2 regions of the Anisomitus miae genome follow, and region 2 is predicted to be linked to the other one. Evidence: predicted binding sites of a transcription regulator. Region 2 holds the regulator's gene; the other holds the start of a gene.
What was found. The regulator Rex, encoded in region 2, represses fermentation and respiration genes when NADH is low (regulators of the CRP and FNR family bind a similar motif). The targets are predictions, from matches to a motif close to ATTGTTAANNNNTTAACAAT.

Region 1: a site for Rex is predicted at 4,676-4,695, ahead of adhE (bifunctional acetaldehyde-CoA/alcohol dehydrogenase). Genes of this name have one in related genera too.

The regions. Positions count from the first base shown of each region.
Region 1 covers NZ_JBRACL010000005.1:112,087-128,488, reverse strand. Annotated here, with positions in the region: gene AALI31_RS02515 (glucoamylase family protein) at 1-4,530, opposite strand, end outside; gene adhE (bifunctional acetaldehyde-CoA/alcohol dehydrogenase) at 4,799-7,405, shown strand; gene AALI31_RS02505 (rRNA methyltransferase) at 7,502-8,137, opposite strand; gene AALI31_RS02500 (AbgT family transporter) at 8,201-9,760, opposite strand; gene AALI31_RS02495 (Cof-type HAD-IIB family hydrolase) at 9,936-10,757, shown strand; gene glmM (phosphoglucosamine mutase) at 10,796-12,148, opposite strand; gene AALI31_RS02485 (2-oxoacid:ferredoxin oxidoreductase subunit gamma family protein) at 12,150-12,689, opposite strand; gene AALI31_RS02480 (thiamine pyrophosphate-dependent enzyme) at 12,707-13,438, opposite strand; gene vorB (3-methyl-2-oxobutanoate dehydrogenase subunit VorB) at 13,422-14,522, opposite strand; gene AALI31_RS02470 (4Fe-4S dicluster domain-containing protein) at 14,528-14,758, opposite strand; gene AALI31_RS02465 (CdaR family protein) at 14,793-15,740, opposite strand; gene cdaA (diadenylate cyclase CdaA) at 15,713-16,402, opposite strand, start outside.
Region 2 covers NZ_JBRACL010000003.1:75,654-92,055, reverse strand. Annotated here, with positions in the region: gene AALI31_RS00965 (hypothetical protein) at 1-848, opposite strand, end outside; gene AALI31_RS00960 (DNA-3-methyladenine glycosylase family protein) at 1,319-2,203, opposite strand; gene AALI31_RS00955 (redox-sensing transcriptional repressor Rex) at 2,206-2,829, opposite strand; gene AALI31_RS00950 (hypothetical protein) at 2,937-3,428, opposite strand; gene AALI31_RS00945 (hypothetical protein) at 3,421-4,026, opposite strand; gene rpe (ribulose-phosphate 3-epimerase) at 4,808-5,467, opposite strand; gene AALI31_RS00935 (hypothetical protein) at 5,491-6,177, opposite strand; gene AALI31_RS00930 (mannose-1-phosphate guanylyltransferase) at 6,205-7,290, opposite strand; gene lepB (signal peptidase I) at 7,358-7,951, opposite strand; gene AALI31_RS00920 (V-type ATP synthase subunit D) at 8,053-8,691, opposite strand; gene AALI31_RS00915 (V-type ATP synthase subunit B) at 8,710-10,083, opposite strand; gene AALI31_RS00910 (V-type ATP synthase subunit A) at 10,076-11,854, opposite strand; gene AALI31_RS00905 (V-type ATP synthase subunit F) at 11,873-12,181, opposite strand; gene AALI31_RS00900 (V-type ATP synthase subunit C) at 12,174-13,178, opposite strand; gene AALI31_RS00895 (V-type ATP synthase subunit E) at 13,194-13,781, opposite strand; gene AALI31_RS00890 (V-type ATP synthase subunit K) at 13,799-14,287, opposite strand; gene AALI31_RS00885 (V-type ATP synthase subunit I) at 14,318-16,303, opposite strand; gene AALI31_RS00880 (hypothetical protein) at 16,294-16,402, opposite strand, start outside.

The DNA of each region.
Region 1 (16,402 bases), on a different contig from region 2:
TTCATCATTTGACACAGGAGAACTTATATTAAATTCGTTATATATGGTATCTCTTATACTTAAATTATCTATACTTTCATTTAGAAGCTCATCTATACTTTCAACCTCAATTATGTCTCCGAACCTATTTTGACATATATTATCCATAATGGTATTTGCCAAAGCCATAAAGCTTATGCCTTGATGATTGGTCATGTAATTTTTCACTATTATGTAATCCTCATCTTTATTTTCCTTGTATCGTGTAAAATCAATAGCTTCATAAAATCCATATCTACCTACACCTCCCATCTCCTCCAAATACCTTAAATTCCTAATACTACTTTCAAAATCTACCATAAATCCCATCATACTTGAATAAGAGCTCACAACTAAACTACTACAATCCTTCTTAATGGAAACATATGGCACTCCAAAATATCTATATTTATAATTTAAATCATTATCAAATTCATAAAGACAAGAATCAGAAATTCCAAAGGGAACTTTATTAATATTACAAAACTTTAATTGAGAATTAAAACATCCCTTATAAGTCTCGTAAAGTAACGTGTCGTGGTATGACTTCATATAAAGCATAGGCATAAGATATTCAGACATAGACCCTTCCCTCGATAAAAGCGTCTTAGTTCCTTTTATGCTCACACCCACCCTTCCAAGATTAAACCAATGAGTAACAGGAATATCACCTTTAGCTATAGACAAAAAACTTGCAATTCTTGACTCTGACGCCAATAAGTCGTAACAGTTACTATCTATTATATCATTTTCACAATCATATCCTATTGATAATAACCCCTTATTTTCATTGTATAAAAAACTAAAATCCATACTATCTATCTTTAAACTAATACTTTCTATCAAAAATTTAATATCTTTAACAAGTTTGACTATATTATCTAAAATCTTAGATGCTTTTAAACATATATTTTCATCCTTTACAGATGAATTATTATAACTCTCAATAAAATCTATTATTACACCTTCAAGAGAAATTATATTTGTATTAATCAATATTTCACCAAGTGCATCGATTTTAAAATTAGGTAACTCGTGCACCTTACATGTTATATCCAAAATCTCGTTGAGGAAACTATTCGCACTTTCATTTATTTTTATATGCCAGTAAACATCTATATTCTTTCCACTTATTTCAAGGATATTATTATTTGAAACCTCTATCACCATCTCTAAAAATCTTATATAATCTTGGTATTTATCACAATTATATCCATACCCAATTACATCTTTATACAGATGATCTGCATTCAAATTGTTTGATAAATATGCCATTTCTTCAAATGATTTCACCAAATCTTTATGTATGATAGGAGTATTAAGCAAATCCTCTAAAGATTTTTTAGATAAGTAATAGCTAGAAAGTAAATTACCACTATCTACTGTTGATATAAATCTTCGACCTGAGGGGATGGCCTTCTCTATATCATACAAATTGTATAAATGACCTCTGTAAACTGGTAGTGCATCTATGGAACATAATATTTTTTTTAGTATATGAACCATGTCAAAAATACTTATAAATCCAAAATCCCTTCCTAAAATAAATGCACTCAAACTCATTCCAATACCAGTTGGAGAAGTTTTCTTAGCTATACCAGCATATGGATAATCTTGGTAATTATCACATACTAAATAATTTGTACTCTCATTTACAAAATCTTCAAAATAAGCAAATATACTTCTAGATATAGCTCTTAAGAAAATATTATCTCCATGTCTTAAATTTGTGTGTCTAAATACAAGCCTCTTAGATATAAAATATGCTATTATAGGTCCCACCAAAAATGTAGAAGAAATCAAAACCATAGAGTAAATTTTAAAATAACTTCCCAATCCAATTCCAAATAATCCGAAAATTAAACACGGAAACATCCTTCCTAAATATACCAATAGAGAATTATTATCTCCTTGATTAACTTCATAAAATGACTTCCACTCTAAGAGCTTTTTCTTGGTAACAATCATCCTAAACAAAACCTTAACTATAGCATGAATACACACATATCCTTGATACGGTAGAAACGAGAACATTATATAAATTTGGATCATCTTATTTGCAAACATATTAATAGTATAGCGTACATCGCGTTTAAATATCTGAACGACACTAAGAGAAGAAACATTCAAAATGGCTGGTAAAATCAAACTCATTAACATAAATCCGTAGTAAATATTCCTTTGCCTTATACTCATTGCAACAGGAAATAAAAAGGAAATTAAATAACATATAGGAACTAAACTCTTCCTTAGATTATCTATGATCTTGTATTTTGAAAATGTCCCTAACCCTCTCGATCTAAACAAATAGTACATAAGTTGCCAATCACTTCTAACTCCCCTATGTAATCTTGAAAAGCTGAGCAATACACTCGAAGGAAAGTTTTCCTCAATCTCAATATCAGATGCAAATAGAACCTTTGTAAAACATCCTTCTATTAAATCATATCCTAATATTTTATCCTCAGGAACAGAATTTCTAAGGATCTTATCAAACACATCTATATCAATAATTCCTTTACCAATAAATATACTATCATCAAAAATATCCCAATAAACGTTTGAAACTATATTGTTGTAAAACGAAATATCTGACCTTCCACCAAATACTTTTGAATAAAATGTATTAATCGAACTTTTGAAATTAATCTTAACTCCAGGCTGTACTATGCCATAACCCCTTACGATTCTATTCCTATTTTTATATTTTTTAACGACTGCTCTGTTTAAAACATGGTGTATAGTGCCTATTAACTTAATGGCAGAATCCTTTACTAATTTGTTATCCAGATCAATTACTATTATGTATCTTGTATTCTTTAACAGATCATAATCTTCAATATTATATTTAAAATTAGTTTCCTCACCTTTTAAAAATCTTATGAATTCCATTATCTTTCCACGTTTACGTTCCCATCCCATGTATACATTATTACTTTCACTATAAACCTTATCCCTTACAAATAAATAAAACTTTACTTCCATAGCTGAATCCATATACTTCTCATTGAGATCATTCAATAAACTCTTAGCATAATTCAAAAGTATTTTATCCTCAGAACCCTCATAAGAAATGGTATCAACATAATCCAGAATAAGCGAAAAATATAAATTACCTTTCTTATTGCAAACATACGACATCTCAAGTCTCTTAAATAACCTATCTATATCCTCTTTACTACTCAAAATAGAAGATATTACAACAACGGTTTTAGCTTCATCGGGTATCTTATCAGAGTAATCCATCCTTGGTATAAATTTAAAATTTATATTCTTTGAAAAGAAATAATTCACTAAGTTAGCTGAAATATCAAAAGACAAAATCAAAAATATACCAAAAATCAAAATATTCATATAAACATTGCTTATAACAAAATCAAAATAACAAATGGAAAGGTATAAAAGTGCAGTACCCCCTGCAAATAGCGATAAAAAATATATCGTTTTCTTAAATGCTTTCAATGCATCATTAGCCTTGAAATATTTACTTCCATCATCTAAGATATAATATCCAATATGTCTGGAATAATCATCTACTCCGTTCTCACACATGCCTAGAATCTTTCTGCACTCTACACTTTCATTTAAATTATTTCTTTTACATATTTTTTCAAATCTTCTTCTATAAAAATCTCTACTATCATAATCCATTTTGGGGTAAATCATCGAAGGATCTTTCAAAAACTCCTTATGAACTGAACTAACCTCTTCTAGACAAGATTTCCAATCAAACAATGAAATACTCCTCAACCATTGGATATAAGTACTCATTTTTATTCTAAGCTTATTTAAATTACCAGTATTTAAATTTCTCAAACCATCATGTGTTAACTCCTCATTTTCCAATATCCCTTTTAAAAATTTATTTATTGGATCATGAACTATTCTATTTTCTTCAATAAGATTTATGAAATACTCCAAAGAATATAGCGACAAATTATCATCAAAGTATTTTGATAAACTCTCTAAAATGTTTTCAAATTTATCCGTATCAATTAATTTTGATATCTTGAGAAAAAGATTATGTGCTTCAAATTTTTCATTTTCAATATACAAAATTTTATTGGTGAGCTCATAAATTTTCTCTAAAGTTACATACTTCATAAAAAAAGGAATGCTCCAAATTTCACTTAAATCTAATTTAACATTATTCTCGTATTCGTTTAACTTATTTAAAAACTCCGTTCTATCAAATAAACCATTTTGATTTTCTATAAAATACATACAAAATAAATAAGCTCTAGGTAAGAATCTATTGTTAAATTTTATAGATTTAAATTTCTTAAAATCATTGCCTACTTCACATCTAAAAGTGTTCTCTAATGAAAAAAAATTATCTAATATCCAATTAGATGCATAACTAACCTTACATCCTGTTAATTTTATCTCTTCTACAACTTTAATATTTTTAAATAGCAATCTAATATATCTCTTTAGATTTTTTTCAAAATTAAATTTTTTCAAATGAGTAACACTGTTTTTGCAAAGTAATTCTAACGAATCATAATCCATTATGTCCTTCCTTTCTATACCAGTCGAAGTAATCTTTAACTTAAAAAATTTTTTGAAATATATTCTATTGTTACCAAATTTTTTTTTGTTATGCATATTTAATTTATTCTACATTGATATTTTTTATATAATTTAATACAATGTATTTGATATTTAAATAACAAATTACGTTATTTAAATATCAAATACAAGATAATATTTTTTTATCTAAACAAATACTACAAAGTATACTCTTTAAAAGTTTAATATTACGGAGGAGTTATTTACCATGAATCAAAAAAAGCAAATTTCACTAAAGGAAACCTCAAATACAATGCCATCTATTGAATCTCTAATATCAAAAGCCAAGGAAGCTGAAAAAAACCTTTTAGAATTAAATCAATACCAAATAGATAAAATTGTAACCAGCATGTGCATAGCTGGTGCTAGTCAAAATATAGAACTCGCTAGATTAGCTGTTGAAGAAACTGGACGTGGTATTTTTGAAGATAAAGTTATCAAAAATCTATTTGCTACAGAATATATCCACAATGATATAAAACATGTAAAAACTGTTGGTGTCATAAATGATGACCCTAAAAATGATTACTTTAATGTAGCTGAACCTGTTGGAATAATAGCAGGTGTTACACCTGTTACAAATCCAACTTCCACCTCTATGTTTAAAGCTATAATATCAATAAAAACTAGAAACCCAATTATATTCGCATTTCACCCCTCAGCCCAAAAGTGTAGTGCTGAGGCCGCAAAAATTGTGTATGAGGCAGCTGTAAAAGCAGGTGCACCTAAAAACTGTATACAATGGATAGAGGAACCCTCCTTAGAAGCAACAAATGCATTAATGAACCATGAAAGTGTATCTGTAATTTTAGCAACTGGTGGATCTGGTATGGTTAAGTCTGCATATAGCTGTGGTAAACCTGCTTTAGGCGTTGGACCTGGAAATGTTCCTGCATATATCGAAAAATCTTGCGATATAAAAAGGGCAACTTACGATATCATACTTTCAAAAACCTTTGATAATGGTATGATTTGTGCTTCTGAGCAAGCCGTAATCGTAGATGAAGAAATCTCTGATGAATTTGAATCAACAATGAAAGAGTTTAATTGTCATTTCTGTAATGATGAAGAAATCAAAAAACTTGAAAAGTTTTTATTCCCACCTGAAAAGAATTCATGTATATTAAATTCAAATGTGGTCGGTAAATCTGCAAATTGGATTGCAGAACAAGCTGGATTCACAGTTCCTAATAAAACTAAAATATTAATCGCAAAAATTAATTCAGTAGGGGAAAATTATCCTCTTTCTCGAGAAAAACTAAGTCCCGTACTTGCTTATATAACCGTAAAAAATTCACAAGAAGGTATAGAAAAATCTAAACAAATGGTAGAGTTTGGAGGACTTGGACACTCAGCAGCTATCCATTCAAACAATGAAGAAGTTATTAAGAAATTTTCTGAAACCGTAAAGGCTGGAAGAATTGTTATAAATACTCCTTCAACTCATGGTGCTATTGGAGATTTATATAATTCAAATAGAGCATCTTTAACTCTTGGTTGTGGATCTTACGGAAAGAACTCCATAATATCCAATGTAACATGTGAGAACTTAATTAACTTAAAGCGAGTTGCAAGGAGAAAAATTAATATGCAGTGGTTTAAAATTCCTGAAAAAATATATTTCGAATGGGGATCTACATCTTATCTCGAAAAAATGTCAGATATATCTAGAGTTATGATAATTACAGATGCTGGAATGGTAAATCTCGGATATAGCGATATTGTAATAAATCATTTAAATAAAAGAATCGATAAAGTTCAAATAGAATTATTCTCAGAAGTTGAACCAGACCCTTCGGTTGAAACAGTGCTAAACGGTGTTAAAATGATGAACAATTTTAATCCTGATTGCATAATAGCACTAGGAGGTGGATCTGCTATGGATGCTGCCAAAGGAATGTGGTTATTTTACGAGTATCCTGAAACTAACTTTGATGATATAAAATTAAAGTTTATGGATATAAGAAAGAGAACATATAAATTTCCAAAACTCGGCAGGAAGGCGAAATTAGTAGCAATACCTACAACTTCTGGAACAGGTTCAGAAGTTACGGCATTTTCAGTTATAACAGATAAAGTTAAAAACACTAAATATCCTCTAGCTGATTATGAATTGATCCCAGATGTCGCAATAATAGATCCTCAATATGTTATGACTTTACCAAAATCTGTAATGGCAGATACAGGATTAGATGTATTAACTCATGCTATAGAGGCTTATGTTTCGGTGCTTGCATCTGATTATACCGATGCCCTAGCTATGAAGGCTATACAAATTGTATTTGAATATTTACCTAGAGCATTTAAGAATGGTGCTAATGATAGGATTGCTCGAGAAAAAATGCACAATGCTTCAACGATGGCTGGTATGGCTTTTACCAACGCATTTTTAGGCATAAATCATTCACTTGCTCATAAACTCGGTGGTGAATTCCACATACCTCACGGTCGTGCAAATGCAATATTACTTCCTCATGTTATTAAATTTAACTCTCAAATTCCTACTAAATTCACATCATTTCCTAAATACGAGAAATTCATAGCACATGAAAAATATGCAGATATATCAAAACATCTCGGCTTAAAAGCCTCAACCACTGAAGAAGGAGTTAATAGCTTAATTGATGCTATTAAAAACCTAATGATAGAACTTAACATGCCTTTAAGTATTTCTGAGTGTGGTTTATCAAGAGATGAATACATGAGCAAAATAGATGAATTAGCTTTAAAAGCCTTTGATGATCAGTGCACTGGTGCAAATCCAAGATATCCATTAGTGGAAGAATTAATTGAGATATACAAATCAATTTACTAAAGTTCAATTTTAAAAATCTATATAAAAAGGGAGCTGAGAAATAAATCTTAGCTCCCTTTCTTAGTTATTAAAAGTTTCAATTATAAATTTCTATTTTTATCCCTTAGTTCCAGTTATAACATAAAATTTCCTATATCTAGAATCACTCAGGACATTCATCCATTTACTCCTAAATCTTACTTCATCCTTTGCAATATAATCTATAGCATTTATATTCAATTTATATTTTGCATACATAGGCTTAAAGATTCTATTGAAATATTCTTCATCTATATCAGGCAGACCTCTTTTTTCTATTTCATTATTTTCAATCTTTCTATCATACGAAAAACAAATATTTATTAAACATCCTGTGACAGCAAGCTTAGAGATTGATCTTATAACTCCCATCTCTTCTTTAAATAAACCCTCAAGCAAACTTCCCCAAGGTAGATTGATATAAATTTCCGAGAACCTATTTTCTAAAATGGAAATTATATTTTGCACATTCATAACTAGGTAAATTAAATTTGCCACTTTATTTTTATACTGCTTTACAGAATACTTTTTCATAGAATCACCGCATGAATCTAAGCCAATATAAAAACAGTGCTTGTTACTGACTGCATTAAAATAAACAAATGAACCCTGACCAGTACCTAAATCAATTATTAATTTTTTATATCCCCTTATTCTACATAAAAAATTCTCATCGCTAATTTCTATCTCTTTACTACTATTAAGTACCCTCATAAACCACCTCAAAAAAAGAGGATAATTTATTAAAACTATCCTCCTAAATAAAAATTTCCAATTTTAATGAAGATAAATAAACGCTCCTGGTCCTAAAGGCAATCCCAATAACATCCACAAAACAAGTAAAATCACCCAAGAGATTAAAAACATTATAGAATACGGAAGCATTAGTGAAACCAATGTTCCTATACCACTTTCAGGATCATACTTCTTAACTACCGTAACTATTATGGGAAAATATGGTAAAAGAGGAGTTATTATATTACTTGTAGAATCCCCTATCCTATAAGCAACTTGAGTAAATTCTGGAGAAAATCCTAACCTCATAAACAATGGAACAAACATTGGAGAAATAATTGCCCACTTAGCCGAAGCACTTCCCACAAAAAGATTTATAAAAGCTACTATAATTATAAATCCTATAATTAATGGGATACCTACAAAATTTACACTTTCTAATAAATCTGCACCTCCCACTGCTATTATGGTGGCTATCTTACTTTTATCAAACAAGTATATAAACTGAGATGCAAAAAACGCTAATACTAAATATCCACCCATTACAGACATAGATTTTGACATAGATGAGACTATATCAGAATCTTTCTTCACCTTACCTGACCCAATACCAAATGCAACTCCTGGAATAAAAAATCCTACTGATAGGATAATAACAATTGCATCTATGAATGGAGACTTAGACAAAATACTATTAGTCTCTGGATTTCTAAGCAACCCTCCAGGTAAAAGTCCTATTAGAATTACCACAACATATAAAAGAAGCGAGATACCTGCCCACAAAAGACCCTTCTTTTCTTCCTTAGTAAACTCAATAGAAGCTTCATTATCAACTTGATCCATTAAATATCCACTGCCTGCTCTCCTGTTTAATCTTGGAATAATCACATACTCCGTTACAAGAGATCCCACTATAGAAATTATAAAAGTAGAAATAAACATAAAATAATAATTACTCATGGGATTGACAATATACGATGGATCCATTATATTCGCTGCAGATTGGCTAAGACCGCTCAACAGAGGATCTATGGTACCTATTAATAAATTAGCAGAAAATCCTCCAGATACTCCAGCAAATGCAGCAGCTACACCTGCTACAGGGTTCATTCCAAAACTTTTAAATATCATAGCACCTATAGGTACCAAAACAACATAACCTGCGTCAGATGCTACATTTGATAAAACTCCAAGAAGAACTACAACAAAAGTTATCAATCTCTTGGGAGTAATCAACACAAGTTTTTTAATCAATGCATCTATAAGCCCAGTTCCCTCAGCAACTCCTATCCCAAGCATTGAAACCAATGCAACCCCAAGAGGAGCAAAGCTCGTAAAATTTCCTATCATACTCTTTAGAAAAGATGCCATTGATTCTTTCGTAAGTAAATTAACAGCACTAACTGCAACAGTTTCTTCAACTCCATCCTTTATTATCTCATATTCCACACCGACTCCAATCCTACCTAAAATATAAGAAATCAAAACAGTTAATATACTTAATATAAAAAACAACGTCACTGGATCAGGTAACTTATTACCCATTTTTTCAATAAAATTGAGACTTTTATTAAGTATACCACCATTTTGATGAGTCCTCATTCTACTACCCATTCTATCACGCAAAATTAATAACTCCTTTCATTCTTGAATCAGTTAAAATATAATTACTGTATATAATTTTAATATTTAAACAATTATTATGCAATATTGTTATACTTATTTCAATGAAAAATATTTTTTACTAACAATCATTACTTTTGGAAAGGAACTCAAAATGACAAATATAAAATTATGTATTTTTGATCTTGACGGTACTTTGTTAAATTCGAATAAGGAAATTAGCAATGAAACAACTTATGCCATAAAAAATTTATCTAAACACAACATAAATTACACTATTGCAACGGGAAGACTTGATTTACTTGCGAGAAAATATCAAAGACAGATATCATCAAACTTGCCCATAATTTCTTGCAATGGCTCATTAATACGCGATTTGTCAAATAAAATTTATTATTCAAAGACAATTAAATTCGAAATAATAAGAAATATTTTCAATTATTTTAGATCTTTAGAGTTAGACTTTATGTTTTATACAGAAAATTTAGTACTAGTTACAAAAAATAATCCTAGAGTGAAATTTTTAGAAAACTACGTTAAAACAGTAGATAAAAGTGATAAATTTGATTTTGAAATTCTATATGACGATATTGAAAAGTATTCTAATCTAAAATTCCTAAAATCTCTAATATATATAAAAGACAGAGAGAAACTTCTTGAAACTCAGTCTTTATTAAATCAAAATTTTAAAAATCTATCAATAGTATCCTCAGATTACGAACTTTTGGATTTAATGCCTTTAGGTATAAATAAAGGTACAGCTTTATCTATACTCTGCAAGATTTTAAACATAAGTAGTAAAGATGTATGTGTATTCGGTGATAATTTCAATGATATAGAAATGATAAATTTTGCCGGTACATCAATAGTTCCTGAAAATGGAGAAACAGAAATCAAGAACCTGGCAACACATATTACAAAAAGTAACAATGAAGATGGAATTGCTCATGCAATAAACAATATAATTTTAAAATAAGAAAAGGCGATATCAATTTTGACACCGCCTTTTCTTATTTAATTAAGTACTTTATCTTTTATAAACATCGCTATAGCATTCCCAATATATTCAATATTTTTTTTATTTTTGCCCTCAACCATTATTCTTATAAAATTTTCTGTTCCAGACTCTCGAACTAAAATTCTTCCATTGTTGAATAACTCATGTTCATATTTTTCTATGAGATTAATTATTTCCCTATCTTCTCTATAAATACTCTTATACTCTTCAGGTACCTCTACATTTATGAGTACCTGAGGAAACTCATCAATGCAAGAAGCTAAATCTTCAAGTGTTTTACCACTTTGTTTTATAATATCACTAACTATAAGCGATGTAAGAATACCATCACCTGTCTTATTATCAAAAAGAATTACGTGCCCTGATTGTTCTCCTCCAACAACGTAACCATTTTCATTCATATTTTGAAATACATACTTATCTCCTACACAAACCTTAGATATATTTATTCCATATTTATTTAAAGATTTTTCAAGACCTATATTGCTCATAACAGTAGATACAACAGTATCTTTATGCAAAATACCTTTGTTTTTAAAATACATTGATATAATAGCTATTATAAAATCTCCATTTATAATATTTCCATTTTTATCTACAGCTAAACATCTATCAGCATCTCCATCATAAGCAAATCCAAAATCACAATTATTATTTATAACAACTTCACGTAGCTTATCCATATGCATAGATCCACAATCACAATTTATATTAATCCCATTAGGCTTGTTATTTATAACTACAACTTCCGCTCCGGTTTTTTTGAAAACCCTTTGTGCAACATCATACGAAGCCCCGTTAGCACAATCTATGGCAATTTTGAGTCCATCAAGATTTGAATCTAAAAAGCTTAACAAAAATTTTTCATAATGAACAATGGCATCATTTGAAGTTTTAATCTTACCAAGCCTCAAATTCATATTTACAATTTCTAACTTATCTACGCTATCAAAATATAGCTTCTCTATTTCTTTCTCAAGATCATCACTTAATTTAACACCATAACTATCAAAAAACTTTATACCATTGTACTCGTATGGATTATGTGAAGCCGATACCATAATTCCACCTATTAAATTATACTTTCTTATTAAATACGATATAGCCGGAGTTGGTACGTATGAAACCCTAATTACATCTACACCATAAGATGAAATTCCTGAACATAAACTTTCCTCGATTAAAGGACTAGAAATTCTTGTGTCCATCCCTATTACAATTTTTTTATTATACGTAGAATTATCAGATAAAACACATGCTCCACATTTTCCGATTAGATAAGAAAATTCACGTGTTAACTTTTCATTTGCAATTCCTCTTATTCCATCCGTTCCAAATAATTTCCTCATTTTATTTAAACACCTCTAAAAATTTATATCCTGCTCTCAGTGCTCTTTCATTATCCACAAAGTTAAACTTCTTATTTAAATTTTTCTTAAGACACTCTATAACAGAATTTATGGAAACTACATTTATAACTCTAGTCAAAAATCCAAGCATAACTATATTCCCAAAAACCTTCTGTGAAATACTCTTAGCAATACTTTGAACAGGTACATCAAAATATTTAATTCCCTTTCTTGAGTTATTTCTTTTGACTATATCAGAATTTATAAGGATAGAACCCCCATCTATAACCTTATTCTCATATTTATTAAGCGATGGATAATTCATAACAATCATATATCTAGGATTAGATATGATAGGTGAAGATATTTCTCTATCACTTATTACAACGGAACAATTTGCAGTCCCTCCCCTCATCTCAGGACCATAAGATGGAAACCATGTAACATTTAATCCACTTTCAAGTGCAGCATAAGACAAAATTTTTGAAATAAATAAGATACCTTGTCCACCAAAACCCGAAAATACTATATCAATATTCACAACAAATGCCTCCAAATTTAATCTTTAAAAACCTTTAATGGAAATTCACATATCATACTTTCCTTAATCCAATTTAAAGAATCTTCAATATTTTTTTTCCAATTTGTAGGACATATAGAAAGCACTTCCACAAATGAAAATCCTTCTCCATTTTTCACATATTCAAAGGCCTTCTTTATAGCCTTCTTGGTTTTAATTACTTCTCTTACATTGTGAGTCGATACACGTTCCATATACCTAATTGATGTGATATTCTTCATTAACTCACATACTTTAACAGGATTACCATGAACATTTGTATCTCGTCCTTTAGGTGTTGTTTCAGTTACTTGTCCACTCAGAGTCGTAGGAGCCATCTGACCACCTGTCATTCCATAAGTGCAATTATTTATGAAAATGATTACTATATTCTCACCTCTAAATGCAGCATGTATTACCTCTGAAATACCTATAGCTGCTAAATCACCGTCACCTTGATAAGTAAAAACTACTCTATCTTTAAGTAATCTAGATACCGATGTTGCAACTGCAGGTGCCCTCCCATGAGATGCACTTATGAAATCACATTTTAAATAATCATATATTAGAACAGAACAACCCACAGATGCAATTCCGATAGTTTTATCTACTATATCAAGCTCTTCCATAACCTCACCTATTATATTATTTACAATACCATGGGTACATCCAGGACAATAATGATTCCTTACATCAATTACAGCACCCGATGGTTTAAACTTTATACTCATCTTTTTCCCCTTTAATAATTTTTCTGACATCCTCTAATATATCATCGTACTCAATAACGCCGCCAGACACATAGGCACAAGAATATACTCTATTCTTTCCTAAACACCCTAATACTACATCTTCAACCATTTGACCAAAATTTATTTCTACACACAAAAATCCATATTTGGTAATACTACTATGTTCACTTATTTCATCATAAGGAAAAGGCCAAATAGTTATAGGTCTTAAGATACCTACATTTACACCTTCATCTTTTAAAATTTCCATTACCTTTTCACATATCCTAGATACTATTCCAAAGCAAACCAAAATAATATCAACAGGTTTATCTAATCCTATTTTTTCAAATCTAATTTCATTTTTTTTCATAAGATCATATTTAATACACAGTTTTTTCATGTGACCTTTAAGCTCTTCATTGTCTAAGTACAAAGACTTTATAACATTACTATTATTTCGATCTAATCTACCATTTACGCTCCAAGGCTTAAGATCACGTATATCACTAATAGAATATGTATGATTGTCGTAACTATCTTCTAATTCTAAAGGTTCCATCATTTGACCCAAAGTACCATCTAAAAAAAGAACCACAGGATTTCTGTACTTATCTGCTAAATCAAAAGCCTCAATAGTTAAATCATAAATCTCTTGTATGCTATTAGGAACCAAAATGATTGTCTTAACTCCCCCATGCCCAAGAGCCTTAGTTGAAAAAAAATAATCCTGTTGAGAAGGTTGTATACCTCCAAGACCGGGTCCCACTCTACAAACATTCACTATAACACACGGTAACTCTGCACCTACCATATACGATATACCCTCTGCCTTAAGACTCATACCAGGACTCGATGTAGATGTCATTACACGAAATCCTGCACTAGCAGCACCATATACCATATTAATAGCAGAGACCTCACTTTCAGCTTGTATAATTAACCTACCATACTCTGGCATCTTATCAAACAAATATGTAATCAACTCAGTCTGTGGTGTTATAGGATACCCAAAAAAAGCATGACATCCTGATCTAATTGTGGCCTCACCTAGTGCCTCACATCCTTTAATTAATATTTTCAATTTCCTCATTCTCCTTTTTCAATATCATCAGATAATATAGTTATGACGGAATCTGGGCACATCCTGAAACAAAATCCACATCCTACACAATTTTTTTGATTTTCATTATCGACTCCAGCTACGTAATACCCTAATTCATTTAATTCCTCCGACATAGATATTATTTTTTTAGGACAAACCAAATTACACAGAGCACACCCCTTACACCTCTCCGTCCTAAACACAACTTTATACATTCATATCACTTCTCTCCTAAATTCAGCATATTTACTAATTAATTTTACTAATTTTAAGTTTTAGCATAATCGATTTCCTACTATCTATTATTTCTATTCCATTAGGTATTTTTAGCGGAATTTCTAAAATAGAATTTTCCTCTATATCAGATAAATCTAGCTTTTCGGTAGATATCTTATTAATATTAGATATAGTATCCTCAGTCCCAATTATAGTTATTTGCTTTGGAATAACTTCTATACTATCCAACTTTAGTCCTTCTTTTAAGTTATTCTCAAAAGAAACATCTACCTCAACATCCTTGGTAGCTCTAACCATAATATACATCTCGACTATATCAGGATAAACGTCCAAAGACTCATTTATATTATTTCCTTCTTTATCTAAAAACTTAACCTTTAAACTCTGATATGTATCCTGCTTGAGATTTTCAAAATTTGAAGTGACCACTGCCTTATCCACACTATACACAAATTCCGAAGCTCCTGAAACTATTACATACTCAGGAGTTATTATAGGGTTAAAAGAATAGAATCCCTCCTCATTACTTTTCTCTATAGCTTTATCTACATAAACTCTTTTCTCTACAAATTCATCTACTAATATTTTTACATCCAACTCATTGGGTTTTATTATTGATATATTAGAAGGTATACTACGAGTATAAGTTCTAACAACATTCTCCCCTTTTCGAAATTCATGCAAACTTAAATCTAAAAATATCTCAAAATTCTCTGCATTCAAATTATATATATCTGATGCCCTTCCTTCGACGGTCAAATTAACTGAAAATTTTTGACTTGGCAATAATACTAAGCCATTTTTTTTTAAACTTGAACTATTCACAACCTTTACTGGTATATTATAAATTTTATTAGTAATTTTGGGATTTAGAGATATAAATAGATAAACCCAAAGTATAAATGATATCATGAAACATAATATTTTTATAACTATTTGCTGCTCTTTCTTCTTATCCAAACCTTTAACCTACCTTTTAAGGACTCTGGTCTTAAATTATTGTAACTGAACATCATGTTAAGAGACGAATGCAACCTCTCAAAATCATAATTCCTAGTTACCTTGCCATTTGCAAACAAAGATATTATACCACTTTCTTCAGAAACAACAATAATAACTGCATCACTACTTTCAGACATTCCGAGAGCAGCTCTATGCCTAGTACCTAAACTCTTATCAATATTTTGATAACTAAGTGGTAAAAAACATCCTGCAGCCTCTATCTTACCTGACCTTATAACTATAGCTCCATCATGTAAAGGAGTATTAGGAAAAAAAATGGTTTCTATAACCTCTGAAACAACTTTAGATCCTAAGCTAGTTCCACTTTCAATTATGTCTCCAAGTTTTGAGTTTCTCTCTATTACAATAAGTGCCCCAATATTTTTATTTGACATGTTGGCTACTGCTTTACATATTTCAACTATAAAATCACCATTTACATATGCACTTGAGTACTTATTATGTTTATCTGAAAATGCACTCCTTCCCAAATGTTCAAGTGCTTTTCTTATTTCAGGCTGAAACAAAATAACAACTGTTAGTACCCCTATAGTCAAAGTATTGCTAAGAATGGCATATACCATTTTAAATTTCAAAAAATAACTAACGGGTACTAAAAA
Region 2 (16,402 bases):
TTCCTCAAGTTAAGAATTTCACTCTTTAAATCTAAACCTTGATTCATAGATTCGGTTAAATCTTTTATTTTCTCTCTCAAATATCTTATCTTGATATTTTCAAACTCCAAATTTGATTTTATAGTATCTACCAAATCTATGAGAGAGATATTTTCATCCTGAAGCGTAACATTCCCCTCTGAGTTTACAGAAACTCTAAATACATCTTCAAAGTCTAAATTTGGATAAACACAGGAGAAAATTACACCATCATCGACTTTATTTTCATCCAATGAATCATAAAACGTTCTTTTATACGTTGACGAATTGAAATTCTCTACACTGTAATTTATCCATCTAGATAAACCATCAATTTCATCTTGTATTTCATTAATTTTTAAGGAAATATTCCCTTGATTTCCCTCAGTTTTAATAACAGATTGCTTATCCTTTAAGTCCGATATCCTAGATTGAATACACTGAATCTCTTCCATTAAAAAAGTCCATGGTCCTAAATCAAGAGTAACAGGAAAATTCACAAAATCCTCAGGATTATCTAGGTAGTCATCTAATAACTTAGAAACCTCTCTTAATCTCTCATTCTTATCTTTCTCATTTGCATTACCGCTATTTACATAATCAAAAGTCCTAATAACTGTTTGAATAACTGCTGGATTTACTAAAGACAAATCATACTTTTTACCTAATATATCCACATATTGGTAATTTTGTAAATTACCCTCTGTTATAACATCCTTCAAAGATACATTTCGAATCGCACCACTACTAAGAGCATTTGTTGTATATCCCAATATAAAACCGAAAGACAATCCCAATAAAATCGAACGCAATATTTTATTTTTGCCCATAAATAACCTCAATTTTAAATTTTAATGACTTCATAAATAAAGACCTCAAACTCACAATAAAAGTTTTAAAAAATTGAAAAATTATTTTAATAGATTTATATCTTTATGTTGTGCTTTCTTGCAAATATCTAATTAAAATAATTTCAAGTATGCTGATTTAATATCTAATTAGATTAATTATTACAATTTATATAGGAAATACTTTATGAAACTAAAGAACACATGAAAAATACTAGGAGGCTTTATAACTCTTTTAAATAATTAATCGTCAAATGGAGAGCACTGAAACTAGAACTTATGAGTATAACAATTCATAAAGAAATGAAAAAAATTAATGAAGTTTGAGAAATGCTTAAAATCGAAAATGTTTCGTAGCAAGCTTGAAATTCACCTACATCGCCTTTTATAATACAAACTCCAAACCCACATATCTAATCTTAAAATATGTTTCAAGCTTCTTAATTATTAGTTTATACCATGTTCATAACACTTTTATTTTCTCTTATATAATAAAATAAATATTGTTGTGCAAAACCACTTAAATTTTTAAACAAATCCCTACCAAAATTCCTTATTTCTTTAAGAGAAGTATCAGGAGCTACATAAAACTTCATCATAGCACGCTTAACCCAAACATCTACAGGAAAAGCTGAATACTTCTTCATCGAAAACAACATTATGCAATCAGAAACCTTAGAACCAACCCCTGGGAACTTCTGTAATTCTTTATGGCAGTCATCATCTAAAAGGTTCTTTATTTCATCCAAATTGTTATTATCATTAATCATCTTTATAGTTCCTACCAAGTACTTATCTCTGAAACCTACAGAACAATCACGAAACTCTTCCTGAGTTACTGATACTAGATCATCAATCCTTGGGAAATAATAGTATTCATCACCCTTATACAATGTACATTGACCAAACTTTTTGCTTATATTATTAATAGCTTTCTTTATCATAGGTATCCTATTATTAGACGATATTATAAAAGAGAGAATAATTTCAAAAGGATCTTGATTTAGCATTCTGAGACCATTACCAAAATTTATAGCGTTTATTAAATGCTCATCTATCATCAAATCTCTCTTCAAATTTTCATAACTACGTTCTAAATCAAAATAATCTATCCAAATATTTTCAAAATCATCAATATTTGAATTATGTATCACTAAGTCTTCATCACGAAGTTCAACCTCAATGACACGATTTTTAGCCACAACTATGTACGAATTATTAAGTGTTTTCATCCATCTAAAACACTGACCATTTTCGAAGATATGAGCTGGGATAAAATTCTTAATTTTTTTAACGACTACACTATTATTAACCAAAGAATAATTTTTAAAATCCATAACTAACCCCTATTATTTAGAAAATAAACTAAAGTAAACAAACTATCATTTAAATTCACATTTTCAACTGAAGTTTTATCAGTAGGAAGTAAATCCACAGTTGCAAAATTCCATATCCCTTTAACTCTATCTTTCAATTTATCATATACTCCAATAGTCTGAGTTTCAGGAACACAAAGCATAGCAATATCAATATCACTAATACTTAGATATTTATCTAATTTATCCACATCTAAAACCTCGATTCCTCTAAAAGAAGCACCTATAATCTTCGGATTTATATCAAATATAGCTCTAATATTAAAACCTATATCTGGAAAATTTGAGTAATTCATTATTGCTTGTCCCACATTACCTGCACCAACTATGATACAAGAATACACCCTATTTAATCCTAAAATTTCTTTGATTTTAACATACAGATCCTTAACCCTATATCCGTAACCATGTTGTCCAAAATCACCAAAACAATTAAAATCTTGCCTAACTTGAGAAGCAGTAGATCCAAGCTTTGTAGCTAACTCTTTCGATGAAACTCTCTCAATTTCACGCTTCATAAAATACTCCAAAACTCTAAGATATCTCGGCAACCTCTTTATAACAACTTTGGAGACACTATCAGACATTATGTAATCCCCCTTAAGTGAATTAAAGTCTAAATAAATTTTAATACTCTTCACAAGTTATAATTCTACTCCATTTTCACTGAAAAATAAATAACCTAAATAAAGTACTAAAGAACATAGAACTTATTTACAAACTCTGTATAATTTACATCTAAATCTTTTTTACAAATATATCTAACAACATAATCATTCTCAACACTTCTAAAAAATCCAACAGCCTCATCACTTAAACTTTTTGTCGTAAAAATAAATATATCACTTATTCCCTTACTCTCAGATAGTCCTAAAATCTTGCGTGCATCATCCACATTTAAGATTTCACAATTATCATTGTCACAATACAGCCAAATATTCCTATTTTTATGTAACAAATATACATCTTCTCCACAAAAGTTAAAACTATATCCATATTTCCTATCAAAAAATTCTAAAACAAACTCCAAAAACTCTTTTTTAGAAAGATGCACAACTTTATTATATAAACGATCTCTACGAAAAAACATATTAGATATTTTTACAAGATTGTCAATAATATTCAATATCATGGGTAACATGACTATCAAACAAATAAATATAATAAACTTTGAGAAACTAAGCATACTTAAATTTTTCCTCCAAATTTTCGTTTCTTTTACGTGCAAATTTAATTATCTCGTATCCATCTACAACTTCTATTCTATATTTTTTCGAAAATTTATTTAAGTTTTCTATAAACTTAACTGCACTATCTTCAATATCAAAATTAGTGAACACTATTCCCTTATGAACATTATCTTTTATCATAAAACTTAATAAATCGAGCACCTCATTATATGTTACATAGTCAAGATCCTCACCACTAGAAACCTCTTTTAATATACATGACGCATATACTTCTTTACCACTAACATCAGTAAATTTTATATCGACTATCTCTCGTCCTGTAATATCTTGTATATAAACTTCCTTAGACATTCCTTTTTTTATAATTATGTACCTACAAAGTGTCAGATAATAATCCATACCAAGCTCAACCAAATCTTTACGACTTATGATTGAATTAGATATACTTTCAATTTTAAATTTAACTTCTACATTTTTTCTAACTATATTTAAAAATTTATTTAAAACTACAACAAAAATTATTATCAGAAAAATATTGAACATATATCTTCTCTTCACCTCGAAGTTTATAATCTTTTTTACATTCTTTCCCAAAAAATGTTTTTTATACCATAATTTATCAAACAGAATACTCTATCGCCTTTATTGCGTTTATTACTAAAGGAGTCTTAATTTCAATGCCAGTTAAACAAGTAGAAATGTTTTAAAATACTAAAAATTTGTAAATATAGTAAACTCCAAAATTCACTTCTATGCAATATGGATGTATAATGAGGATTAATCCTCTATAATCTTTATACCCACTCCATAGTAAGAGACTATTTTACATGTTGACCTTTAACCGAAACATCAGGACTACATTTTGTATGTTAATACTTGTTAAGAAAAAATCTATATCTAATCAGTATAAATTGATCATTACTCTTAATGGATATTAAGATAATCCCATTCTGAATGATATCATTGTTATAATTTTCTCAATTATTTTAGGTTTCATATTTACAAAATTTAAATGAACTTTATATAAAACCATTATTTGGAAATTTGAGAAAAATTTTATTTAACATTAATATACATTATTTTACATTTAAAATTTTTATAGTCATAAAAATGGTAATCACTAACATCAAACATTATGGTACTGTAGATTCAATTAGCAATACAAGTAAATACATATTGAAATACCTGTGCAAGTAGATGATATATATATATATCTTACACAACCAAAAAATTTATTATATAGATAAACGTTATATGTACTTGGATCAAAATAAATTATTTCAAATTAGAAACATAATATTTCTACATAAATTAAAAATCTAGTATCCATATCTCTATCATTTATATAAAAAATAAGGTAAAGATTGTATAATCTTTACCTTATTCTACTTATTAAATTTTTTATATTGTTACCCATACTATTTCCATTAAATATATACGATCCTACAACTATATCTCTGGCTCCCGCATCATATACCTCATGTATATTTGATGGATTTATTCCTCCGTCAACCTGTATTATTTTATTATCTATCCCCTTTAGACTAAACAAATTGTATAAATCACTTATTTTATCTAGCATGGAATATATAAATTTTTGTCCTCCAAAACCAGGATTTACAGTCATTATAAGTACCTTATCTACAATATCTAAAATATTCTCTATATTGTTTAGAGAAGTTCCAGGATTTAACGCAATACCACAATCTATACCTCTAGATTTTATATATTCAACAGTACGGTGCACATGATTACACGCTTCGATATGAACAGTTAAACAATTTACACCTGAATTTATAAAATCATCTATAAGCCTAATAGGCTCTTCTACCATTAAATGACAATCAAAGTAAAGATCGCTTACTTTTCTTAGACACTCTATCTGACCGAAACCAAAAGTTATATTAGGCACAAAATTTCCATCCATGACATCTAAATGTATCCTACGTATATTATACGCTCTTAATTCAGATAAATCCTTTTCTAAATTAGCAAAATTGGCGGATAATATAGAAGGACTCAGTATGTTTTCCATTTCTTCCTCCCCAACATTAAAAACTACTCATTTTCATTTAAATACTCAAACTGTTTATAATGAATCATTTGATCTAATATATATTTTCTCACCTTATCATCAGGTTCATTTAATATATTTTCAATATACTTATTTCTCCAGTAATTAAAAGATACCTCATCTATTTTTCTTCTGAATATTACCTCATAAGAAATTTCTATAAAAGCATCTAACTTCTTATTAATTTGCGAAAATTCATCACTTAATACTATATTTTCTATAAAATTGTTTACACCATTAGACTTTTTCTGTAATTTAAAATACCATTCATTAAATTCTTCTTCTTCGACATCTCTCTTAAAGGCCACCCTATATGTTGTACATATATATTCAGATATCACATCTCCAAATTCAACAGTAAAATCTTCCAATAAATAAAGTTTATTACCAGTTATATATTCTAAATTCAAAACAAGTCCAGAATATACCTTGCCTACTATAAGCCCTTTTATTTCAACAAAATCATCATTAACAATAACATCTATTATAGGAAATTCAAATATATTACCCCTAAATAAATTGTTCGTTGAAACCCTAACACACGTTTTTAATTTTGAATCAACTTCTACACTTTCAACCTTAAGTGTAGATAACTTTTTCGTATAAACCCGTGCTATATCTCTCTCTCCGTAGTCTTTATATGCCTTATTTTCAATTATACGTTCAGACATCATATACTCCTAAATTATTAGTATTAATTAAATAAAATCCTTAAATTTCGTTTCTCCCTTAATCATTTCAAACAAATATTTAACCTCCTGTTCTTTATTCTTATTCATTATCAATGTCACATCTCCCGTATTAACAATGATCAAATCTTTCACTCCAAACGTTACAGTTAAGTTACTATTTCCAAAGATTAAACAATTTTCACTATCTTCTAATAAAACATTCCCCCTAGTAAAATTTTTGCCATTTTCTTCTAATACTCTAATAAGAGAAGTAAAACTCCCTATGTCATCCCAATAAAACCTACTACGTACAACATAAGCTTTTCTCGTTTTCTGCATTATTCCAAAATCTATAGATATACCATCTAATTTCTCGTAAACCTTATCGATGATAAAATCTTCATCTACACTACCTAAATTTTTATAAATATCAACCATACCTACATAAACTTTAGGTAAATACTTTTCTAATTCTCTTAAGTATACATCAGCCCTGAAACAAAAAATTCCACTATTCCACAAATAATTACCTTGCATAACAAAATCCTTGGCAATTTCATAACTTGGTTTTTCAACAAACCTCTCTACCTTATATACATCAAAATTATGACTTCTAGTACATAAATTTAAAGGTCTTCCTACTTGTATATATCCATAACCAGTTTTAGGAATCTTAGGTTCAATTCCTATAGTTAAAATCCCTCTCTTTTTATTAGAAATATCCATAATGTATTCCAATGTATTGTAAAATATGTCAGATATTTCTATATAGTGATCAGATGGAAAAATCAAAATAACTGCATCTTTATCCTTTTTTAATATTTTAGTACATGCAAACGCTATACATATAGCTGTTTCTTTATTTAATGGTTCAACTATAACATTACTCTCATTCAAAAATTTAGCTGATTCACTGCATACTTTCTCTTTATAATCAGTATTGGTTATAATATATAAATTTTTCTTATCGATAATTCTCGAAATCCTACTTAGAGTACTATATAAAAGTGTCTCATTATTTATTATATCAAGAAACTGCTTTGGTTTATTAGCTCTAGATAATGGATATAATCTACTCCCCTTACCTCCCGCTAAAATCAATCCATATACCATAATTATATCAACCTTAACAAATTATACTTCCTTTGTTAATAGTATGATAAAACTAGTAACCAATTGATTAAAATATAGAAATTTTTGTTATAGGATTAACTAACATTATGGCTTTACCAATTATACATTCTATTGAAACAAACTTATCTTCCCAAAATCTAGAATCAAATGAATTATTTACGTTATCACCAATTACAAAATATTTATTATCAGGAATAATAATTTCCTGATTTTGTACAGTGACATCATATCTATATTCATTATTAGAATTAAAGTTACTATTTTGCGTTACATATTTTCCATTGACTTTCAAATTAAAATTCCCATCTAAAACTAACTTATCTCCTGGTATACCAACAATACGTTTTATCAATACCTCACCAAGCTCCATCGAATTGAAAACTATTATATCGTGTCTTTTAATCGAATTATTTGTTGCAATCTTTAGTACCATAATTTTATCCCCTTCTACAATAGTAGGTGACATTGAATTAGAATTTACAGATACATAAAAAATAGAGTTAGTAACATTAACAGCTATGATAATAGGAATAACCACAAAGACTATTACCCATGTAACTAAAGTAATTATTTTGGTTTTTGATAGTTTACTTGAACAAATTTTTTTAAGTCTTTTTATGATTACTCCTAAATAAGTCACTTAATTCAAATCCTCTCATTACTTTGCTAACTCAATTATACAATGTTTAGCACTAAAATTCAAAAAAGGATCAGGGTAACTCATTTAGCTACCCTAACCCTCTAATCACTTCTCTTAGATATAATTTCCTTGACTTTCATAAGTCTAGTTAATGCTCCCCTTTCATTTTCATCTAACTTCATTCGTATATATTTGATAGTCTCTTCTAAATCTGGAATTGTCCTATATTCGAGTGCATTGACTCTTCTTCTAGTTTTCTCAATTTCATCTGCCATAAGTTGAGTAGATTTCTCAACTTCTGCTAATTCTAAAAGTTCAGAAAAAACCATTTTAAGATTCATAATAGATAAGTCTAGTTCTGAACTTGTATTAAAAAATCCATACGATAAATTTACGTCATTCTCTTTAATTCTATTAAAATTAAATACAGGAACTTTAACACTCATAACATTCTTAACACCAACATCAAACGTCAATTTACTTGTAGTGTAAAATATGGCTTCCTCCAAAAACTCACTTCCAAGTACAGCCTTTGCCATCACAAAATCTTTAAATACATTCTGTAGCTTACGTTCTACATTTTTTCTTAAATCATTATTGTATTTAATGAGTGCAATAAACTGCCTCATAAGCTCATCCTGTTTATCTTTGAGAAGTTTATGCCCTCTAATAGCAACAACTAACCTCTTCTTAAGCCTACCAAATTCCATTCGTGTTGGATTTACACTTAATCTTGCCATATCAATTCATCCCCAAGCCTAATTTGCTTTAAAATATTTTTCTAAATACTCATCCCTTATTCTCTTAAGCTCAGTCCTAGGGAGTATTCTTAGAAGATCCCATCCAAGTTCTAAGGTTTCCTCAATACTTCTATTAGTATCAAATCCTTGGTTCAAATACCTCTCTTCAAAAGATTCGGCGAACTTAGAGTACTTTATATCAACCCCAGATAAAGCACTCTCCCCAAGTATCGAAGACAATTCTTTGGCCTGTTTTCCTTGAGAATATGCAGAAAACAGCTGGTTCATAGTATCTGCATGATCTTCCCTAGTTTTATTTTTACCTATCCCTTTATCTTTAAGTCTTGACAATGAAGATAAAACATCTATAGGTGGAAACACCCCTTTTTTAAACAACTCCCTAGATAATATTATCTGACCTTCAGTTATATATCCTGTAAGATCGGGTATAGGATGTGTCTTATCATCTTCTGGCATAGTAAGAATAGGAATCTGCGTTATAGAACCCTTCTTTCCCTTCAATCTACCAGCTCTTTCATATAAATTAGATAGATCTGTATATAAATATCCAGGATAACCTCGTCTACCTGGAACCTCTTTTCTAGCAGCAGATACCTCTCTTAAAGCCTCAGCATAATTTGTCATATCTGTCATTATAACAAGCACATGCATACCTTTATCATAAGCTAAATATTCAGCACAAGTCAAAACCATTCTTGGAGTTGCAATTCTTTCAATAGCAGGATCATTAGCGAGATTCATAAATAAAATGGATTTATCTATTGCACCAGTTTTAGTAAAATCATCTATAAAGAATTGAGCCTCTTCAAAAGTTATACCCATAGCACCAAATACAACAGCAAATTTAGAATCAGAATTCAAAACTCTAGCCTGGCGAGCTATTTGAGCAGCAAGTTCAGCATGAGGTAAACCTGATGCTGAAAATACAGGCAACTTCTGTCCACGAACCAATGTATTTAAATGATCAATAGCTGATATTCCTGTTTGTATAAACTCAGATGGATAGTCTCTAGCTACAGGATTTATAGCTATACCATTTATATCTCTTCTAAACTCTGGTATCACATCAGGACCACTGTCCTTAACTCTTCCCATCCCATCAAATACTCTTCCTACCATATCGATAGAAACACCTAATTGAAGAGGTTTAGATAAAAATCTACACTTAGTAGTCATAGGAGAAATTCCGCTTGATCCTTCGAATATTTGAACCATAGCTTTTGACCCACTTACTTCTAAAACCTTACCTCTTCGTTTTTCCCCATTTTCTAGCTCAATGTCTACTAACTCATCATATTTAACTCCAGATACTCCATCTACCATCATCAGAGGACCAACAACTTCTCTAACCGTTTGATATTCTTTAATCAATTGATACTCCTTCCTCTCTTATTAGATTTTGTATAGTATTTTCAAGCTCAAATGATATATCATCGATTTTTTTCAAATCATCCTCATGAATATACTTACACCTTGCTATCTTATCCCTAATCTCCAAATTTAAAATCTTATCTAAATATACACCAGAATCTAGAGCTTTTTCTGCCTCAGACATAAATTTCAATATTAAAGATATCATTTTATATTGCTTTAACATTGAAGAAAAAGTATCAATTTCATGAAATCCATTTTGCTGTAAGTAATCTTCTCTAATTGATTTAGAAACCTCTAGTTTTAGCCTATCCTTATCAGATAAAGCATCAATACCTACTAATCTGACGATTTCTTCGAGCCCTGACTCCTCTTGCAAAAGTCCAATAGCACGCAACCTCATAGAATTCCAATTTCCATAATCGGCATTTTTTTCAAGAGATTTACCGATAACATCAGCATACAAAGAATACGATTTTAACCAATTTATAGATGGAAAATGTCTCTTATAAGCTAACTGAGCATCCAATCCCCAAAATACTTTAACAATTCTAAGCGTTGCTTGAGTAACCGGCTCGGATAAATCTCCACCCGGTGGTGAAACCGCTCCTATAGCTGTAATAGTTCCGATTCTTTCTTCCTTCCCACAACACACAACCTTACCAGCTCTTTCATAGAACTCAGCAAGCCTTGATCCTAAATAAGCAGGATAACCTTCATCACCAGGCATTTCCTCCAAACGTCCAGACATTTCTCTTAATGCTTCTGCCCATCTAGAAGTAGAGTCAGCCATTATCGAAACCGAATAACCCATATCTCTAAAATATTCTGCTATAGTTACTCCCGTGTATATACATGATTCCCTAGCAGCAACAGGCATGTTTGAAGTGTTTGCTATTAGAACTGTTTTTTTCATAAGACTTTGACCGGTTTTAGGATCCACAAGCTCAGGAAATTCCATTAACACATCAGTCATTTCATTTCCTCTCTCCCCACAACCAACATACACCACAACCTCTGAATCTCCCCATTTTGCAATTTGATGCTGCACTACTGTCTTTCCAGCACCAAATGGTCCAGGTACAGATGCCGTACCCCCTTTACTAACTGGAAAAAATGTATCTATAACTCTTTGTCCAGTTATCATAGGCTCTTCAGGTCGCATCTTCCTTAAATACGGTCTTCCCTTTCTTACAGGCCATCTCTGCATCATTGAAATTGATACATCACCATTCTTAGTTTCAACCACACAAATTACTTGGACTATGTTAAAATTACCAGTCTTTATTTCCTTAACAATACCATCTATACCGTAAGGAACCATTATTTTATGTAAGATAACAGGTGTTTCTTGCACAGTTCCTATAACATCTCCAAATGAAACCTTGTCACCCACATTGACTACTTGCTTAAACTCCCAAATTTTCTCTCTATCTAAAGAATATACTTCAATTCCTCTTTCTAAAAAATCAGAACCAGATGCATACATATACTTCTCGAGTGGTCTCTGTATACCATCAAACATAGATTCAATCAAACCAGGACCAAGTTCAACACTTAAAGGTTCCCCTGTTGAAAAAACGTCATCTCCTGGTCCAATCCCTGAAGTTTCTTCATAAACCTGAATCGAAGCATATGCACCTCTTATCTCAATTATTTCACCGATTAATTTTTTATCTCCAACTTTGACTACATCATACACCTTAACATTACCGAGGCCTTCTGCAATAACAAGAGGACCTGAAACTTTAACTATTTTACCAGCCTTCAAAATGATTTAACTCCCTTCCTATAAGATATTCACACCAATAGCTCTCTCTACATTGTCATTAATTTTCTCAAGACCTATTCCCAGACTCCCACTACTACCTGGTATCAAAACTATTGATGGAATATACTTCTTTCTGTACCTATCAATAGTACCCATAATATCTTTAGCGACATTTTCAGTCACGAATATAACCGCATAACTATCCATTGCTAGCCTATCAATAATTAATCTCGCTTCACCTTCATCTTGACATGGAAAAATATCCACACCTAACGACTTAAAAATAAATATAGAATCGCTGTCCCCCACAACACCAATCTTATACATAACTCTCTCTCAGCCTCCTTTTTATGGAGTCTGAATCTACACCATTGATCTTACCAACAAATATAATTCTTATATTTTTAATTTCAGTTTCTTTAGCATTTACATAACCTACTATAGGTGCCAAACCAGTAGTTATTATCTTAGCATTTTTTAAATACTTCATTATATAATCATCTAATTCTTTATCTAAATAACTTAATTCATCATTATTTACGTAATGTTCAATACCTTCCTTTATGTATTTATAAATACTTGTCATGGAAAACCTATTTAGTACATTCTCCTTTGGTTCGGAAAAACAAACTCTAAAAACACTTATTGGTATATTTCCTCCGAACACTACAGCCTCATCAAATAATGTTTTACTTAAATTTAATTTTTTAATCCTAAATAAAGTTTTAACATTAAATGTATCGATCAAAATCTGTACATATCTGTATAAAAAATCATTTCTAATTTTTCGAGCATCCTCTAACAATTCTCTAAACATTTCTTTATCAATTATAATATCTATCATTTGAATATTTTCATTTTCTTCAAAATTCTTGAATACCTTTTTGATCATTCTGGAAATACTTTCATCAATTAAAGAAACATTTTCTGTCTTAATACAATTATAAACAAATTCATTATCTATTCCTTCTATGTTGAATAAACTCTCTTCTACATCAGTTCCAAAAAACTTAGACTTAATCATTAATTTTATATTGTTATACTTATACTTCTTTAGAAAAATATCAATTAAATACTTATCATTCAAAATATCATTTATACTCTTAAACATCTTTTCAAACTCGGCAGATAAAATACGCTCATAATTAAAAACATTTATATCTTTGAGTATATTTTCACCATAAGTTGTTTCAGATAAAATATTAAATGCGTAATCCAAGCTATCAGCATCTACCATTCTGCTACACTTTACATTATCTATGAGTTTTTTCTCATAAACTCGTATCCTAGGTATAATGTCTAAATACAACTTATCATCATCCATAAATCCCTCCAAAATTTAATTAAAAAGAAGATTTGATAACTCAAACTCAATTTCATCTTTAATGGAATCAATCAAAACCTCAAAAGAATAGTTTATAAAAATCCCTTTATTTTCTAAAATAAAACCACCCTTCAAAATATCAGATGGCTTTATCTCCAAAACTTTAAATTCTCTTTTATTTTCACTATCTATACGAGATCTCAATATATGCTCAATATCTATATAAACTGTCGGTATTATCAAATTATACTCACCGATCAAACCCGAATTACGAACATGATATGATACGTACAGCTCAAATCTCTCATTATCTAAATTCATAAGTTCATCTAGAGCTTTATCAAAAACCTCATCAATCACTTTCCTCTTGGCAATAAGTTTACTATTCCTAATCTCAAGCTCACATTTTGAAATTATCTTTTCCTTTACTTCCTTCCCCTCCAAATGCGCTTTTTTTAAGATATCTTCCCTATATCTATTCGCTTCTTCAACCTTCCTCAATACTATCTTTTCCGACTCTTCTCTTGCTTTAATTAAAATATCTTGTTTCTTTAATTCAGCATCCTTTATAATTTTGTCTATTAAAACACTAAAACTTGACACCTTTTAATCACTCCAAACTAACTAAAGAATAAAACCATAAACAATGAAGCAACAAATCCCAATACAGCATATGTTTCAACAAGAGTAGCATATATTACACCTTTAGTAGTATGTTTCGGATTTTTTGCTAAAATTTGTATAGCTGATGCACAAACTTTCCCCTGTGCTATTCCCGAAAACAATCCTGTCAAAGCTATAGGTAACCCTGCCATAAAAAATCTAAGCCCTTGAAATACTTGCGGAAACTGACCATTAAAAACACCTGCATTCAAGAATATTAGTAATCCTATAACGAATCCAAATAGCCCCTGCGTACCTGGTAAAGCTGTTAATAAAATAGTCTGACCAAATTTTTCAGGCTCCTCTGACAAAAGACCTGCAGACGCCTGACCCGCAATAGAAACCCCCCTAGCTGAGCCTATACCTGATAACCCAACAGCCAAAGCTGCCCCTAACAAAGCCCATGCTAAACCACCATATTGTACTAAAAAATCCGAAAAAGTCATTTAAAAATTCCTCCTAAACATAATAATTTTTTATTTTTTTATTCGCACATATTGATCTGTATACCTAAAAGGAGAGAACTTACGTCCACCTCCGGTATAAAATTTACCAAAAAATTCTAAATACTGCAATCTAGCGGAATGAACATAAGTTCCCAACGCATTTATACCTAAATTAAACAAATGTAAAGGTATAAGTATAATCGGAGTAATTACTAGATTCAATGGAAACGGTATTAATCCACCCATTATATTAAAAGCGTTAGCTATAAATCCTGATGCAAGTCCAAGCGCTAACAAACGAGAATACGAAATTATATCCCCTAGATATCCCGTAATACCATATACACCATATACACCCCCTCCTATTTTACCAGCTATGCCCTTAGACTCCCTTCCTTGAGTAAACAATAATATCAATATTCCTAATACAATTAAAACTGCAACAATAAAATTGCTCGCACCATTTATTAAAGTTTGGAGTGCAAATATTAAAACACCGCTAAGTATAAGAAGCCAAGGAACAACATCATACAAAACGTCAACTAGCTTTCCATTTTTTAAATACACAATTACTTTCATAATTAACCCTAAAACTAAATGTACAAAACCAAACCCAACTGAAATAGCAAATATAGTCATAATATTCGTATTGACATCCAATACAACTGGAACATTTAAGCCGAAATACCTTTGCAATAAATCACCAAAATATGCCCCATACAATATGCCCCATACAATAGTTGAAACACCCGTAATTATAAATAATCTATATGTCGTTTTTCTAAGTTCTGTTTTCGATTTTACATATAAAAATACAGAAGCCAGCGTAATTAAGATACCATATCCAGCATCAGCAAGCATCATACCAAAAAACACTATAAAAAATACAGATATAGCAGGTGTAGGATCAATCTCACTATATGTAGGATAACTATACATTTCAACTACTCCTTCAAGGGATGATGAAATCAACCCATTGGAAAGTTTTATAGGCACATCTGCAGAATCTTTTAAATCAATTTCATTAATTTCCAAGTAAAAATTCGAATCTATAATATTAAATAAACGTTGCTTAAGTTCATTAACTTTATTTTCTTCAACATACCCCCTACATACCAAAACAGAATCACTCTCTAAAAACTTTTTATAAACTTCATTTTTATATACATTTGAATTAAAGTACTCGTATGACAATTGCAAATCAACATATCTAGAACAGTAACTCTTTATCTGATTAATTAATTTTTCCTTTTTATCTATGATATACTTTATCTTATCCCTTAAAGTATCTATGTAGCATGAAACACTCTGATCATAAGAAAATTCCTGGAAATTAAATCCCTTAATCTTCAAAAAATCTACTACGTCTTGTTTTATATCATTGTGGACAATTATGCTAAAAAAAGAATCTTGTTGATTGGAGTGTACCACATGCACACTAGATAATTTAAAATCAACTTCAAATTTATCCAATACATCGATCTCAAATTGCCTAGATATACTCCCAAATATGGATGTTACATACCTTAAATCCTTATATTCACCAATACTTCCTCCTATATTTTCCCAGTTCCTACTCGTATCCATGTCGGAAATACACTTCGCATAATCAGATTCAAGAGAAGTAATTTCAGAATGCAGTTCCCCCAATTTTGCATATATGGTATCAACTTCATCCAAATTAATACTATCTCTAAGTTTACTATACCTTATCTCCAATTTATCATCAGTTAATGAGCTAATCAACGATTGCTTAGCAACATAAGGTCGAAGAACATCTAAGCAATACTTCATTTTATTTAACCCCTGCTCATATAAAACATCAGTTTCATCCAATTTTGTATATTTAAACTTTTCGAAATATTTATAAAAATCTGGATCCACGTTTTCCTGAGCAATATACTCATCGAAATCTCTAAACTCCAAACTTCCAAAAGATTGAAATTCATCTAAAACCTTAAGTCTATCTTTTTTCAAAAAATACAAACAGAATCGGTTCATTTTAACTATTGCCATATATTAATAACCCTCTCGACAACATTTTTTACACCTTGTCTCTTCCTTTCATCAGATATTTTCAAAATTTCATCGATAATAGTTTTCGACTTGTCTTCC